Regions from separate parts of the Mesorhizobium waitakense genome, predicted to be linked through region 2. Evidence: predicted binding sites of a transcription regulator. Region 2 holds the regulator's gene; each other region holds the start of a gene.
The links. The regulator PhoB, encoded in region 2, activates phosphate uptake and scavenging genes when phosphate is short. The targets are predictions, from matches to a motif close to TGTCATNNANCTGTCAT.

Region 1 (4,545 bases), on a different contig from region 2:
ATGGAGCGCCGTGGAAGACGCCCGGCGTCAGCAAGATCGTGCTTTTGCTCACCGACGGTGAGAACGTCGTCTATGGCGCCAGCGAACAGCCGACGAAGTCCGACTACACATCCTATGGCTATCTCGCAGGTGGCCGTTTCGGATCGGATAGCCAGGCGACCGCAGCGCGCAATGTCGACGGCTGGACGAAAAGCGTTTGCACGCAGTTGAAGAACGAGGGCGTGCAAATCTACACCATGGTGCTGCAATCCGACACCGCCGCCAACCGCTCGCTTTACAGCGCGTGCGCATCGGATCCGAGCGGCTACTATGCCGTCAACGATCCGACCAAACTGCCGGACGTATTCCAGCAGATCGCCAACAGGTTCTCGAAGCTGCAATGGACGGATTGAACGCGTGAAGGGTCGCCAGGCCCGAGCCTCACGGGATCGTTTGGCTCAACTCGTATGGGCGACGATTTTGTCGACCGTCTCGGGGAAGAAGTCCGGCGCTGCGAGGCGTTTGCCGAACATCATGTCGTACTGCAGCAGCCGGAAATCGCGGATTGTCGGGTCGATCTCCTTCTGCCGTGACCAATCTGGCGTAGCTTCGCCCGTCGGCGTCAGCAACAAATTGCGGTCGACGACGCGGTAGCGTTCGCGCATCTCACCCAGGAAGCCGGTGTAGTAGGGGTGGGTGATGCCGGCGGTGGTGAGGATATGATAGGGCAGGAACGCCGGGCTCACCGCGCCCAGGTTCTCGACCGGACCGGAGTGGTTCGACCAGATGATCAGCGGCGTCTGGTGATGTTCAAGTGCGGCTTGCGGCGTCGGTTCCTTGCGCGGCGCGACATTGTCTTTCAGGAAGCCGGTTTCGACATAGACCGGCCCCAGCGGCGGCAGATGGTCGCCGAAGAAGGCGATCACGGTGGGACGGGAGCGTTTCTTCGCCCATTCGACAAGGCGTTCAAGGCCACGATCGGCATCGGCCGAGCCCTCGGCGTAGCTGAGCAGCGATTCGCGTGCCCATTGGCTGATCGGTGCCTGCACCGTGTGTGTCGGATTGTAATAGCGGTTCGGTTCGTAGGGGCCGTGGTTCTGCAGGCTGACCGCAAAGAAGAACACCGGCTCATCGCTGGCGTCGGCCTCGCTGATGATCTCGTCGGTCATCGCCGCGTCGGACGCCAGCGGCCCGCGCTTTTGCAGGGGCGGCAGCGTCTCTTCGGATTTGAAATCGTTGAAGCCGAAGTCCGCGTAGACCGCGCCACGGTTCCAGAACCAGTTGGTGCCGGGATGGATGGCGCGCGCCCGGTAGCCCTGGCTCTTCAGGAAGGTTGCGAGCGAAGGCGTCGGCGTGCGCACATATTGCTGATAGGGGATGCTGCCGGCCGGCAGGAAGGCGTTGGAAAAGCCGGTCAGCGCCTCGAACTCGATGTTGGCGGTCATGCCGCCGAATTCGGGCGAGAACATCGAGCCCGAACGCAACGCGCGCACGTTGGGGATCGGGTCGGGCGTGATGGTGACGCCGGGCAGCTTGGTCGGATCCCAGAAGGATTCGCTCATGACGATGATGATGTCGGGCTTCTCCGCCGGCATCGAGGCGGTCACATCGGTCCTGTCGATCGCCGCGATTGCCTTGTCTGAATAGCCTGGCGGTGCCGAGACATGGGCCATCGGCACGTTGAGGGCAAAGGCCAGGGCAAAGCCGTTGGAAGCATAGTTTTCCTTCTGGTCCCACATGATCGGGATGATCTGAAGCCGGTCCCTGGTCCAGGAGAAGGTGGCGTAGTCCATGATCGAAACGAAGAAGGCGAGCAGCGGCACCGCCAGCGTCAGCCGGGCAAGGCGGCCCTTGCGGCTGAGCGCCGGAACCTTGCGGCGCCATTGCCGCCAGCCATAAACGAGCAGCGACAGGCCGCCGATGATGCCGACGACCATGGCGAGCGCGGTCATCGGCCGGTCGCGCACCAGCAGCGGCAGCAGCGCGAAGATCTGGCGGGCATAGAGGAAATCGGTGGGATAGAGCGGATCGCCGAGATAATGCGACTTCTGGTGGCCGACGAAGGCAAGGGACAGCGTCAGCGGCGCGACGATCATCAGGCTCTGGTGGCTGCGACCAAGCACGGCATCGAGGCCGATCAGGATCAGCGCAAACACGACGATGGTGGTCCAGCCCGGCTTGAGCGGCTGCAGGAAGAAGGAAACCGTACCGGCAAAGTCGCCGCGCACGATCAATTCGATGGCAAACACCAACACGGCCGCGATCGCCAGGCTGATCAGCCCATAGCGGACGACCGGCCATCTCCGGCCCGGCAGATAGCCGGTGGACGGATCGTCTTCCAGGAACTGTGGCGCGGCTTTGCCGACGCGTTTGGAACTCTTTGCCACTTTAACTTCCCCACCCAGTGACAAACACGTCACTCGATTGTCATATAATTGTCACGCAAAGCTAGCGCCTGTGGCGGAAATAAGAAGAGCCAGCAAACGATTCGTGAGCGGTTTTCATCAGGAGTGATCGCCAAAAAGCCTTTCGGAACAGGCACTCGGCCGGCGATGATGCCAACGGGCAGGGTCGAACTGGGCTTGACTTGGCGGCCTGCCTTGCGTCACAGGCAAGAAAAACCCGACTATCAGGCAAGCAAAACCAGCCCTTGGGAGCCCTCGCATGGCCGTTGCATTCACCTTTCCTGGACAAGGCAGCCAGGCTGTCGGCATGGGCAAGGATCTCGCCGATGCCTTTCCCGAGGCGCGGAGGGTCTTCCAGGAGGTTGACGACGCGCTTGGCGAAAACCTGTCGAAGCTGATCTGGGAAGGGCCGGAGGAGACGTTGACGCTGACCGCCAATGCGCAGCCGGCGCTGATGGCGGTGTCGCTGGCGGCGATCAGGGCGCTGGAATCGCGCGGCTTCTCGCTGAAGGACAAGGTCGCCTATGTGGCCGGCCATTCGCTGGGCGAATATTCGGCGCTCGCGGCCGCCGGCTTCGTTTCGGTTGCCGATGCCGCCAGGCTGCTGCGCATCCGGGGCAATGCCATGCAGGCGGCGGTGCCGGCCGGCGAGGGCGCCATGGCGGCTATCATCGGACTGGAACAGGCGGATGTAGAAGCCGCCTGCGCCGAGGCTGCCCAAGGGGCTGGCTCTGTCTGCCAGGTGGCGAACGACAATGGTGGCGGCCAGCTGGTCATTTCAGGCACAAAGGGCGCAGTGGAGCTGGCGGCGAAACTTTGCACGGAAAAGGGCGCCAAGCGGGCGCTGATGCTGCAGGTTTCGGCGCCTTTCCATTCTGCGCTGATGACGCCGGCGGCCGACATCATGCGCGAGGCTCTGGCCAGCGTGGCGAAGGCCGTCCCGGTGGTTCCAATCGTCTCCAACGTCACCGTCACCCCGACCAATGATCCGGACGAGATCGCGCGGCGTCTGGTCGAGCAGGTGATTGCCCGGGTGCGCTGGCGCGAGACGGTGGAATGGTTCGGCGCAAACGGCATCGCCACGCTTTACGAGATCGGCGCCGGAAAGGTGCTTTCAGGCCTTGCGCGGCGCATCAACCGCGACATCGCCACTGCGTCGGTCGGTTCCGCGGCTGATGTCGAGGCGGTGCTGGCGGCGCTTGCTTAATCTAGTGCCATTTGACCCTGCCCGTGCAAAGGGTGTTCTCTTCTCAATCAGGAGACAAAAATGTTCGAATTGACTGGCCGCAAAGCACTCGTCACCGGCGCATCGGGAGGCATTGGCGAGGCGATCGCCAGGGTGCTGCATGCGCAAGGCGCCATCGTCGGCTTGCATGGCACCCGCGTCGAGAAACTGGAGACGCTGGCTGCCGAGCTAGGCGACCGGGTCAAGCTGTTCCCGGCCAACCTGTCGAACCGCGACGAGGTCAAGGCGCTCGGCCAGAAGGCGGAGGCCGACCTCGAAGGTGTCGACATCCTGGTCAACAATGCCGGCATCACCAAGGACGGGCTGTTCGTGCGCATGTCGGACGCCGACTGGGACAGCGTGCTCGAGGTCAACCTGACCGCTGTCTTCAGGCTGACCCGCGAACTCACCCATCCAATGATGCGCCGCCGTCACGGCCGTATCATCAACATCACCTCGGTTGTCGGCGTCACCGGCAATCCTGGCCAGACCAACTACTGCGCCTCCAAGGCCGGCATGATCGGCTTTTCCAAATCGCTGGCGCAGGAGATCGCCACCCGCAACATCACCGTCAACTGCGTCGCCCCGGGCTTCATCGAATCGGCGATGACCGACAAGCTCAACGACAAGCAGAAGGAGGCGATCATGGCGGCGATCCCGACGCGCCGCATGGGCACCGGCGCTGAAGTCGCATCCGCCGTTGCCTATCTCGCCTCCAACGAAGCCGGCTACGTCACTGGCCAGACCATCCATGTGAATGGCGGCATGGCGATGATCTGAACGAGGTCCGGCGGAGTTGTTGCCGGCTTGTGAAAAGAGACCATTTCGGCTTGGACCTCAGCTATTTTTCGTGTAATGCGGCCCGCAACCCGGCGGTTCGGGCAAAAACCGGTCCGTGGCCGTTGCGTTTCCGGCAGGACCATCTTTCAGCTTGAT
Region 2 (4,545 bases):
CGACCACGGGCCTCAGCCATTCGACCATATCGGCGATCTCCTCCGACCTTATCGGCGAAGGCATCCTGACTGAGAGCAAGCCGAGCGAGGCCGGATCGCTCAAACGCGGCCGGCCGCAGGTCGGCCTCGGCCTCAATCCGGAAGCGGCGGCGGTGATGACCGTGGTGCTGTCGCTGAACTTCCTCTCGGTCGCCGTCATCGACTATGCCGGCCAGGTGATTGCCGAGGAACAGCGCCGGCTGGACACGCTGACAATGCCGCGCGACGCGCTGGTCGGTGAATGCGTTGCCATCGTACGCCGCCGTCTCGAAGACCCCGATCTCGACGTCCGCAGTGTCGCCCGCATCGCGTTGGCGATCCAGGGCATCACCGACACACGTGCCCGCGCCATGCTGTGGTCACCGATCACGCCGCACACCGACATCGCCTTCGCCGACATACTCGAGGACGAGTTCGGCATCCCCGCCACCATGGAGAACGACTGCAATATGATGGCGATAGCGTTGCGCTGGCGCGACCCTGATCGCTACCGCGACGACTTCATCGCCATCCTGTTGTCGCACGGCATCGGCATGGGTCTGGTGCTGAAGGGCGAGCTGTTCACCGGCACCCATTCCTCGGGCGGCGAGTTCGGCCATATGATCCATCGGCCCAACGGCGCGCTGTGCCGCTGCGGGCGGCGCGGCTGCGTCGAGGCCTATGCCGGCAACTACGCCATCTGGCGCAACGCAAGGCAGATGAGTGAGGACGCTGAACCGGTCGCCGATGTGAGTGACGCTGACATGCGCGCCCTGGCGACCGCGGCCCGCGAAACGGATGGACCCGAGCGCGAGGCTTACCGCAAGGCCGGCGAGGCACTCGGCTACGGTCTCGGCAGCCTGTTCGCGCTGATCGATCCGGCACCAGTCGCCATGGTCGGTGCCAGCGCCGCGGCCTTCGACCTGATCGAGCCGGCATTGCGCGAGGCGATTGCGCAGACCGCCGGCGGCCAGCATTCGCAATCAATTTCCTTCGACACCGAACCGAACGAACTGCCACTGATCCGCGAAGGCTGCGCCACGCGGGCGCTGACCTTCGTCGACCAGGAGATTTTCGCGCCCGGCACGCAGGCGAGATCCGGCCTTGGCGGCAAGAACGTCGCGTGAATAGCGCGCCGGGATGTGTTGAGATCCAGGTCAGGCCGAGTCGAGAATGGCGGGTTCCGAGAACCGGAACGGAGCGGACATTTGGGTCCGTGAGTACCGGAAGCGCAGGAAACTGCCGTTCGCGGGCTGGCATCACCTGAATATCAGCATATCCCTAATCTTCCCGGATTGCGTAGCCCGCCCCACGGATGGTGCGGATGACATCGGGCATGCGGCCATTGTTGACCGCCTTGCGCAGCCGGCCGACATGCACGTCGACTGTGCGTTCGTCGATGTAGATCGTCTCGCCCCAGACATTGTCGAGCAACTGGCTGCGCGAGAACACACGGCCGGGATGGCGCATCATGAATTCGAGCAAGCGGAATTCGGTCGGTCCGAGCCGGATCTCGCTCTTCTTGCGATAGACCCGGTGCGATTCACGATCGAGCACGATGTCGCCGACCTTGAGCACACTGGACAGCACTTCCGGCTTGGCGCGGCGCAGCAGCGCCTTGACCCTGGCTATGAACTCGGGCGTCGAGAACGGCTTGACCAGATAGTCGTCGGCGCCGGTCGAGAGGCCGCGCACACGATCGCTTTCCTCGCCACGCGCGGTCAGCATGATGATCGGCAGCCGCTCGGTCTCGGGCCGCATTCTTAGCCGGCGACAGAGTTCGATGCCGGACACTGCTGGCACCATCCAGTCGAGCACCAGCAGGTCAGGCACGTTTTCCTGGAGGCGGATTTCGGCTTCGTCGCCGCGCGTCACCACCTCGACCTGGTATCCCTCGGACTCGAGATTGTAGCGCAGGAGCACGCCAAGCGGCTCCTCGTCCTCCACCACCATGATGCGTGGCGCGATCATCGACTGGTCACCCCTGCCGTCATGCCGCCGGCGCGGACATTGCCGTCTCGTCCTGCTTCGGACGATTGGCGGGCAGCTGCGTACCGGTCAAAACATAATACGCATTTTCCGCGATGTTGGTGACGTGATCGCCGATGCGTTCGAGGTTTTTGGCGCAGAACAAGAGATGCGTGCAGGCGGTGATGTTGCGCGGGTCTTCCATCATGTAGGTCAGGAGTTCGCGGAACACCGAGGTGTATTTGACGTCGATGCGCTCGTCGTCGGCGCGCAGCTTCGCCAGCGCCGCGGCGTCGCGCGCTGTATATTCCTCGATGACGCCCTGCACCTGGATCAGCACCAGCTGCGCCATTGCGTCGATGGAGTGCGACAGGTCGCGCGGGGTGACACTGAGGCCGACGGTGCCGACGCGCTTGGCGATGTTCTTGGCAAGGTCGCCAATACGCTCGAGGTCGCCGGCCATGCGGATCGAACCGACGACATGGCGCAAATCGTCGGCCATCGGCTGACGCTTGGCGATCAGTGTGATGGCGCGGTCGTCGAGCTCGCGCTGGCGCGCGTCCATGATCGCATCGTCGGAGACGACGCGCTGCGCCAGGGCGTTGTCGGAATTCAGCAGCGCCTTGGTGGCGCCGCCGACCATCGAGCCGGCGAGGTCGCCCATGTCGCGGATCAGCCTGCTGATCTGTCCGAGATCCTCGTCGAAAGAAGCGACTGTGTGTTCGCCCATGATCTTAGTCCTCGTATGCCTGAGCTCAGCCGAAGCGGCCGGTGATGTAGTCCTGCGTGCGCTTCTCGCGGGGCGACGTGAAGATCTTCTCGGTGCGGTCGAACTCGACCAGTTCGCCCAGATACATGAAGGCGGTCTGCTTCGACACGCGCGCCGCCTGCTGCATGTTGTGGGTGACGATGACGATCGTGTAGTCGGCTTGCAACTCGTCGATCAGCTCTTCGATCTTGGCGGTCGACAGCGGGTCAAGCGCAGAGGCCGGCTCGTCGAGCAGGATGACTTCCGGCTTCACCGCCACGGTGCGGGCGATGCAGAGTCGCTGCTGCTGGCCGCCGGAGAGGCTGAGGCCGCTGGCGTTGAGCTTGTCCTTGACTTCGGTCCACAGTGCGGCGCGCTTCAGCGCCTGCTCGACACGGCCGTCCATCTCGGACTTGCTGATCTTCTCGTAGAGCCTGACGCCGAAGGCGATGTTTTCATAGATCGACATCGGGAACGGCGTCGGCTTCTGGAACACCATGCCGATCTTGGTCCGCAGCAGATTGAGGTCCTGCGAGCGGTCGAGAACGTTCTGGCCGTCGAGCAGCACCTGACCCTCGGCGGTCTGCTTGGGATAGAGTTCGTAGATGCGGTTGAAGACGCGCAGCAGCGTCGACTTCCCGCAGCCCGAAGGTCCGATGAAGGCCGTGACGCTGCGCTCGGGCAGCGACAGCGTGATGTCCTTCAGCGCCTTGCTCTGGCCGTAGTAGAAGTTGAGGTTCTTGACCTCGATCTTGGCCTTGCCGGCAATTGCCTCGGCGGCGATCGTCATGTCTGGAGACAACATCTGGCTCATTTGTCCTCTCTGCGTCCGGTCAGGCTGCGAGCAAAGATGCTGAGCGCGAGAACCGTCAATGTGATGATGAGTGCACCGGTCCAGGCCAGTTGCTGCCATTCCTCGTAAGGGCTGAGAGCGAACTGGAAGATGGTCACAGGCAAGCTGGCCATCGGCGCGTTGAGATTGCTCGACCAGAACTGGTTGTTGAGCGCCGTAAAGAGCAGTGGCGCCGTCTCGCCGGAGATACGGGCGATCGACAGCAATATGCCGGTGACGATGCCGGAAAGGGCGGCGCGGTAAGCGACCGACTTGATGACCACCCAGCGCGGCGCGCCGATCGCGGTGCCGGCTTCACGCAACGCGTTCGGCACCAGGTTGAGCATGTCCTCGGTGGTGCGAACGACGACCGGGATGACCAGGATGGCAAGCGCGACGGCGCCGGCGATCGCCGAGAAATGCCCCATCGGCCGGACCATCAGTTCGTAGACGAACAGGCCGATGATGATCGACGGCGCCGACAAAAGGATGTCGTTGATGAAGCGCACCACGGTGGTGAGCTTCGAAAAGCGTCCGTATTCGGCCATATAGGTGCCGGCCAAAACCCCGATCGGCGTTCCGACAACGACGCCGATGATGGTCATCACGATGCTGCCGTAGATGGCGTTGAGCAGGCCGCCGGCATCGCCGGGCGGCGGCGTCATTTGCGTGAACACCGCAAGATTGACGCCGGACAGGCCCTTGTACAGCAGCGCGCCGAGGATGAGCGCCAGCCAGGCAAGTCCGATGCCCGCGGCGGCGACGCACAGCGTCATCATCACGGAATTCTTCCTCTTGCGGCTCTGATGAAGCGATGTGGCTGTCGACATCGGTCAGGCTCCCGTGCGGGCGTCAATGCGCATCAGCATGTAGCGTGCGATGGCGAGGATCAGGAAGGTGATGACGAACAGGATCAGGCCGAGCGCCACCAGCGAAGAGGTATAGAGATCGCCGACGGCTTCGGTGAATTCATTGGCGA
Region 3 (4,545 bases), on a different contig from region 2:
CGCAGGCGAACGTCCGCGCTTTGTCGTCGGCCAGTTTGCGCGCCTGATCGTTGGCGGCGGGATTGCCGGTGGCCAGCACCAGGCCGACCGTGCAGCCATCGCGGGCGCCCATCTGGCCGACCTTGGCGACGAGCAGCACCTCGGTCGGCTTGTTTTCTTCGTCCGGGTTGCTGATCGAGCGGCGGTGGATCACGGCAAAGGGCACAGCCTTGTCGCCCGTGGTCTCGATGCGCCACTCGATCCTGGCGCCGGACGAATTGAAGCCGGAGAAACTCTCCCAAACCGATGTCATGTCGCTGCCGGGCGGAAAGCCATAAAACAGCGATTCGCGCGCGTCGTCATAGGCGATCAGCACGGGGTAGCCGCGATAGCCCGAACAGGCGAGATCGGCCCAGTCGCCGTCGCCTTCCTCGGCCTGCGCGTAGGTCACGCAATCCTTCTTCCAATCGAGATCGGAATAGGCGCTAGATATGTCGCTCGCCTGCGCAGCCTGGCAGAAACCGGCGAAGACGAACGGGATCAGAAGAGCGCGCATGGCCGACAAACTCCGTTGCAAGCCATCGCAGCGTAGCGTCAAACGCTATTTCTTCAAGCTCGCTTCAATCAGCAGATCGGCATTGCGGGCGACCGATTGCGCCGGGCCGCCGAGCCCGAACAACTGGCCGCTGATATAGGCGCCTTCGATCAGCAGCAGCAGGCCGTCGCCCAGCGTATCGGGATCCTGCGCACCCATTGCAACCGCCATGGCGCGCAGGCGACGGCGCAATTCCTGTTTGTTGGCCTCGCTGACCACGCGGGCCGGATGGCTGTGTTCGGGGTACTCGACCGCCGCATTGGTCATGCCGCAGCCGCGATAGTCCGCCACCTGCGTGCGCTTGCCGATGCGGGTCAGGAATGCCTTGATCTGCGCACGCGGGTCGCCGGGATGGGCGGCGACCGCCTCATCGAAACGCTCCCAATATTCCTGGTCGTACTGCCTGAGATAGGAGGCCGCCAGCTCATCCTTGGAGGGAAAGCTGCGATAGAGGCTGGGCTTGGTAACGCCGGCGCGCTTGACGATCTCGTCGACGCCGATCGCCCTGATGCCGCGCCGGTAGAACAGCTCATAGGCCACGTCGAGGATCTTCCTGGCGGCCTTCGGTGGCGCCGACGCATGACCGTCGCTGATGGTCAGTTCAATATTTTTGTCCGTTGGCATCATGGAACTCGATTGACAATGTTACCGATCGGTACGTATACATCCTTCCACCAGCAACGTACCGGTCAGTAACATGATAGCTCAATCCCGTCCGTTTGGCCAGCGCTACGCTTTCGTCGTGGTTGGCGTCATCTTCCTCTGCCTGCTGGTCGCGGCCGGCCTGCGCTCGGCGCCCGCCGTCATGATGCTGCCGTTGGAGAACAGTTTCGGCTGGCGCCGCGACGTCGTTTCGCTGGCCGCCGGTGTCGGCATCCTGCTCTACGGCCTGACCGGGCCGTTCGCCGCCGCCCTGATGGAGCGGATCGGGCTGCGCCGCACGCTGCTTGCCTCGCTGGTGGTGATGTCAGGCTCGACCGCACTCAGCCTCTTGATGACCAAGCCCTGGCATCTGTTCATCACCTGGGGCGTGTTCTCGGGCATTGGTTCCGGCGCTGTCGCCAGCGTGCTCGGCGCCACCATCGTCAACCGCTGGTTCAAGACCAATCGCGGCCTTGTCATGGGGCTGATGTCGGCCTCCAGTGCCTCAGGCATGCTGGTGTTCCTGCCGCTGATCGCCTCGCTGGCACAGTCGGGCGGCTGGCAGCCGGTTGTCATCGCCGTTTCGATCGCCACCGCTGCTCTGGTGCCGCTGGTCTGGCTGCTGGTGCCGGAGCGGCCGGCTTCGATCGGCATGGTGCGCTATGGTGCCGCGGCCGACGATGTGCCGCCGGTGTCACCGGCATCTCAGGGCAATTTCCTCGCCCACACGTTCTCGACGCTGCGCCGCGCCGCCGGCACGCGCGTGTTCTGGTATCTGTTCGCCACCTTCTTCGTCTGCGGTTTCACCACCAACGGGCTGGTCGGCACGCATCTGATCGCCTTCTGCGGCGACATGGGCATCGGCGAGGTGCAGGCCGCCGGCCTGCTGTCGATGATGGGCATTTTCGACCTGATCGGCACGACGCTGTCGGGCTGGCTCACCGACCGTTTCGACCCGCGCAAGCTGCTCGGCGTCTATTATGGGATCCGTGGCCTGTCGCTGATCTACCTGCCCTATTCCGGCTTCTCGGCAACCAGCCTGATCATCTTCGCGGTGCTTTACGGCCTCGACTGGATCGCCACCGTGCCGCCGACGCTGAGGCTCGCCAACGAGGCGTTCGGCGATCGCAGCGGTCCGATCGTGTTCGGCTGGATCGTCGCTGGACATCAGATCGGCGCAGCTGCTGCCGCAGCCTTCGGCGGCACGATGCGCGAGCTTCAGGGCAATTACGAGCTGGCCTTCATGATCGCCGGCATGACGGCAATCGCCGCCGCCTGTATCTCGCTGTTGATCAACACCAGCCGACCGGCCTTCGATCCGGAACCGCAAGCGGCGTAAGGGTGACTGGGTGCGGCTCTCCCTTCCCTCTGAGGAGAAGGGAGAACGTGCCCCGCCTGTTGGCTGTTATCAAACCTTCATGGTTTCGAGATGCGCCTGAAACATTGAGGTTGGACCTTGGTGGCACCGTTCAAGCCATCCAGGAGACAGCCATGAACAAGCTCTCGATGACCCGCCGTGCTTTCGTCACCTCGGCCAGCGCCGCTGGCCTGGTTGGCGTCTCCGGCCTGGCGCTGCCATATTATTCGCGCGCCAGCCAGCGCCCGGCCTTCACCCATGGCGTGCAGTCAGGCGATGTCGACGCCACCAGCGGCATGGTGTGGACGCGCACGGATCGGCCGTCGCGCGTCATGTTCGAAGTGTCGTCGACCGAAAGTTTCACTGATGCCGTCCGCCTGGCGCCGCTCGATACCTCGCCGGCCAGCGACTATACGGTCAAGCGTCTGCTCACCGACCTCGCTTCCGACCAGGATATCTTCTATCGCATGACGGCAGCCGATCTCGCCGACATCAATGCGGTTTCCGAGCCGATCACCGGCCGCTTCCGCACCGCGCCGGCTTCGAGGCGCGACATCAAGTTCGCCTGGTCGGGCGACACCGCCGGCCAGGGTTGGGGCATCGACGAGACCGGCATGAAGACCTACGCCACGATCGGCAAGCACGCGCCCGACTTCTTCCTGCATTCGGGCGACACCATCTATGCCGACGGCGCCATGAAGGACGAGGTCGACCTGCCCGGCGGCGGCAAGTGGACGAACGTCGTGCTGATCGATGGCAAGCGCAAGGTTGCCGAGACGCTGGACGAATACCGGGACCAGTGGAAATACAACATGATGGACAAGAACGTGCTCGGCCTCAGCGCTATTTGCCCGACGTTCTACCAGTGGGACGACCACGAAGTGCTGAACAACTGGTCGGATTCGAAGGATCTCAGCGGCGACAACCGGTACACCGAGAAATCCATCCATGTGCTGGCGGCACGCGCGGCGCGTGCGTTCCATGAAATGACGACGATCCGCTACGAACCGTCCGAGCCGGGCCGCGTCTATCGCAAGATTGCCTATGGGCCGCTGCTCGACGTGTTCTTCCTCGACATGCGTTCCTATCGCGGCCCCAACGGCCCGGACATGCAGGATGAGATGACGCCGCAATCGCGCATGCTCGGCGAACAGCAGACGAAATGGCTGAAGCGCGAACTGGCAAATTCGAAGGCAACCTGGAAAATCATCGCCGCCGACATGCCGCTCGGCCTCGTCGTCTGGGACGATGCCGCCAAGAAGGCGGGTGCCGAAGCGGTCAGCAACGGCGACAACGGTCCGGCCAAGGGACGCGAGTTGGAGATCGCCGACCTGTTGCGCTTCATCAAGAACGCCGGCATCAGCAACACCGTCTGGCTGACCGCCGACGTGCATTACACCGCCGCGCACTACTACAATCCCGACAAGGCGCAGTTCCAGGATTTCAATCCGTTCTGGGAATTCGTCTCGGGCCCGATCCATGCCGGCACGTTCGGCCCGAACGCTTTCGACATGACTTTTGGTCCGGAGCTGAAATTCATCAAGGCGCCAACCGCCGAGCAAGGCCAGAACCTGCCGCCGTCAGCCGGCCTGCAATTCTTCGGGCTGGTCGATATCAATGGCGCCAGCGAGCAGATGACGGTGCGGCTGATGGATCGCGACGACAACGAACTCTACAAGGTCACGCTCGACCCGGTGCGGTCGGCGTAAGCCGACCTTCGTCATCTGTTGGGATGACGACCGCTGCCGGCGGTCGTCAGTCGGGATAGCAGACCATCCGGACGTTCGGCCAGACGGCAGTGTCGCAGTTGGCGGCGTCCTGCCTCTGCTTGAAGGCGGCGCTGACCGGGCCGGTCACCATCGGGTCGACGCCGTCGGGTGCGTCGGCAAAGACCTGTTCGGCGGATGGCGCAACGGTTGGCAAGGCAGGCCGCGCTTCCTTCTGCGTCGCAGCCGACTGCGCGGCGTTGGCC

Region 1: the regulator PhoB is predicted to act here: its motif matches at 2,405-2,421, upstream of AC07FD_RS06835 (LTA synthase family protein).
Region 3: the regulator PhoB is predicted to act here: its motif matches at 2,620-2,636, upstream of AC07FD_RS28990 (alkaline phosphatase D family protein).

What each region holds. Positions count from the first base shown of each region.
Region 1 is NZ_JBWKME010000019.1:125,563-130,107, forward strand. It holds gene AC07FD_RS06830 (pilus assembly protein) at 1-392, shown strand, start outside; gene AC07FD_RS06835 (LTA synthase family protein) at 438-2,390, opposite strand; gene fabD (ACP S-malonyltransferase) at 2,644-3,591, shown strand; gene fabG (3-oxoacyl-[acyl-carrier-protein] reductase) at 3,652-4,389, shown strand.
Region 2 is NZ_JBWKME010000089.1:60,487-65,031, forward strand. It holds gene AC07FD_RS18790 (ROK family protein) at 1-1,145, shown strand, start outside; gene phoB (phosphate regulon transcriptional regulator PhoB) at 1,300-1,989, opposite strand; gene phoU (phosphate signaling complex protein PhoU) at 2,009-2,716, opposite strand; gene pstB (phosphate ABC transporter ATP-binding protein PstB) at 2,742-3,548, opposite strand; gene pstA (phosphate ABC transporter permease PstA) at 3,545-4,396, opposite strand; gene pstC (phosphate ABC transporter permease subunit PstC) at 4,400-4,545, opposite strand, start outside.
Region 3 is NZ_JBWKME010000147.1:70,094-74,638, forward strand. It holds gene AC07FD_RS28975 (hypothetical protein) at 1-535, opposite strand, end outside; gene AC07FD_RS28980 (TetR/AcrR family transcriptional regulator) at 581-1,198, opposite strand; gene AC07FD_RS28985 (MFS transporter) at 1,272-2,555, shown strand; gene AC07FD_RS28990 (alkaline phosphatase D family protein) at 2,708-4,282, shown strand; gene AC07FD_RS28995 (hypothetical protein) at 4,329-4,545, opposite strand, start outside.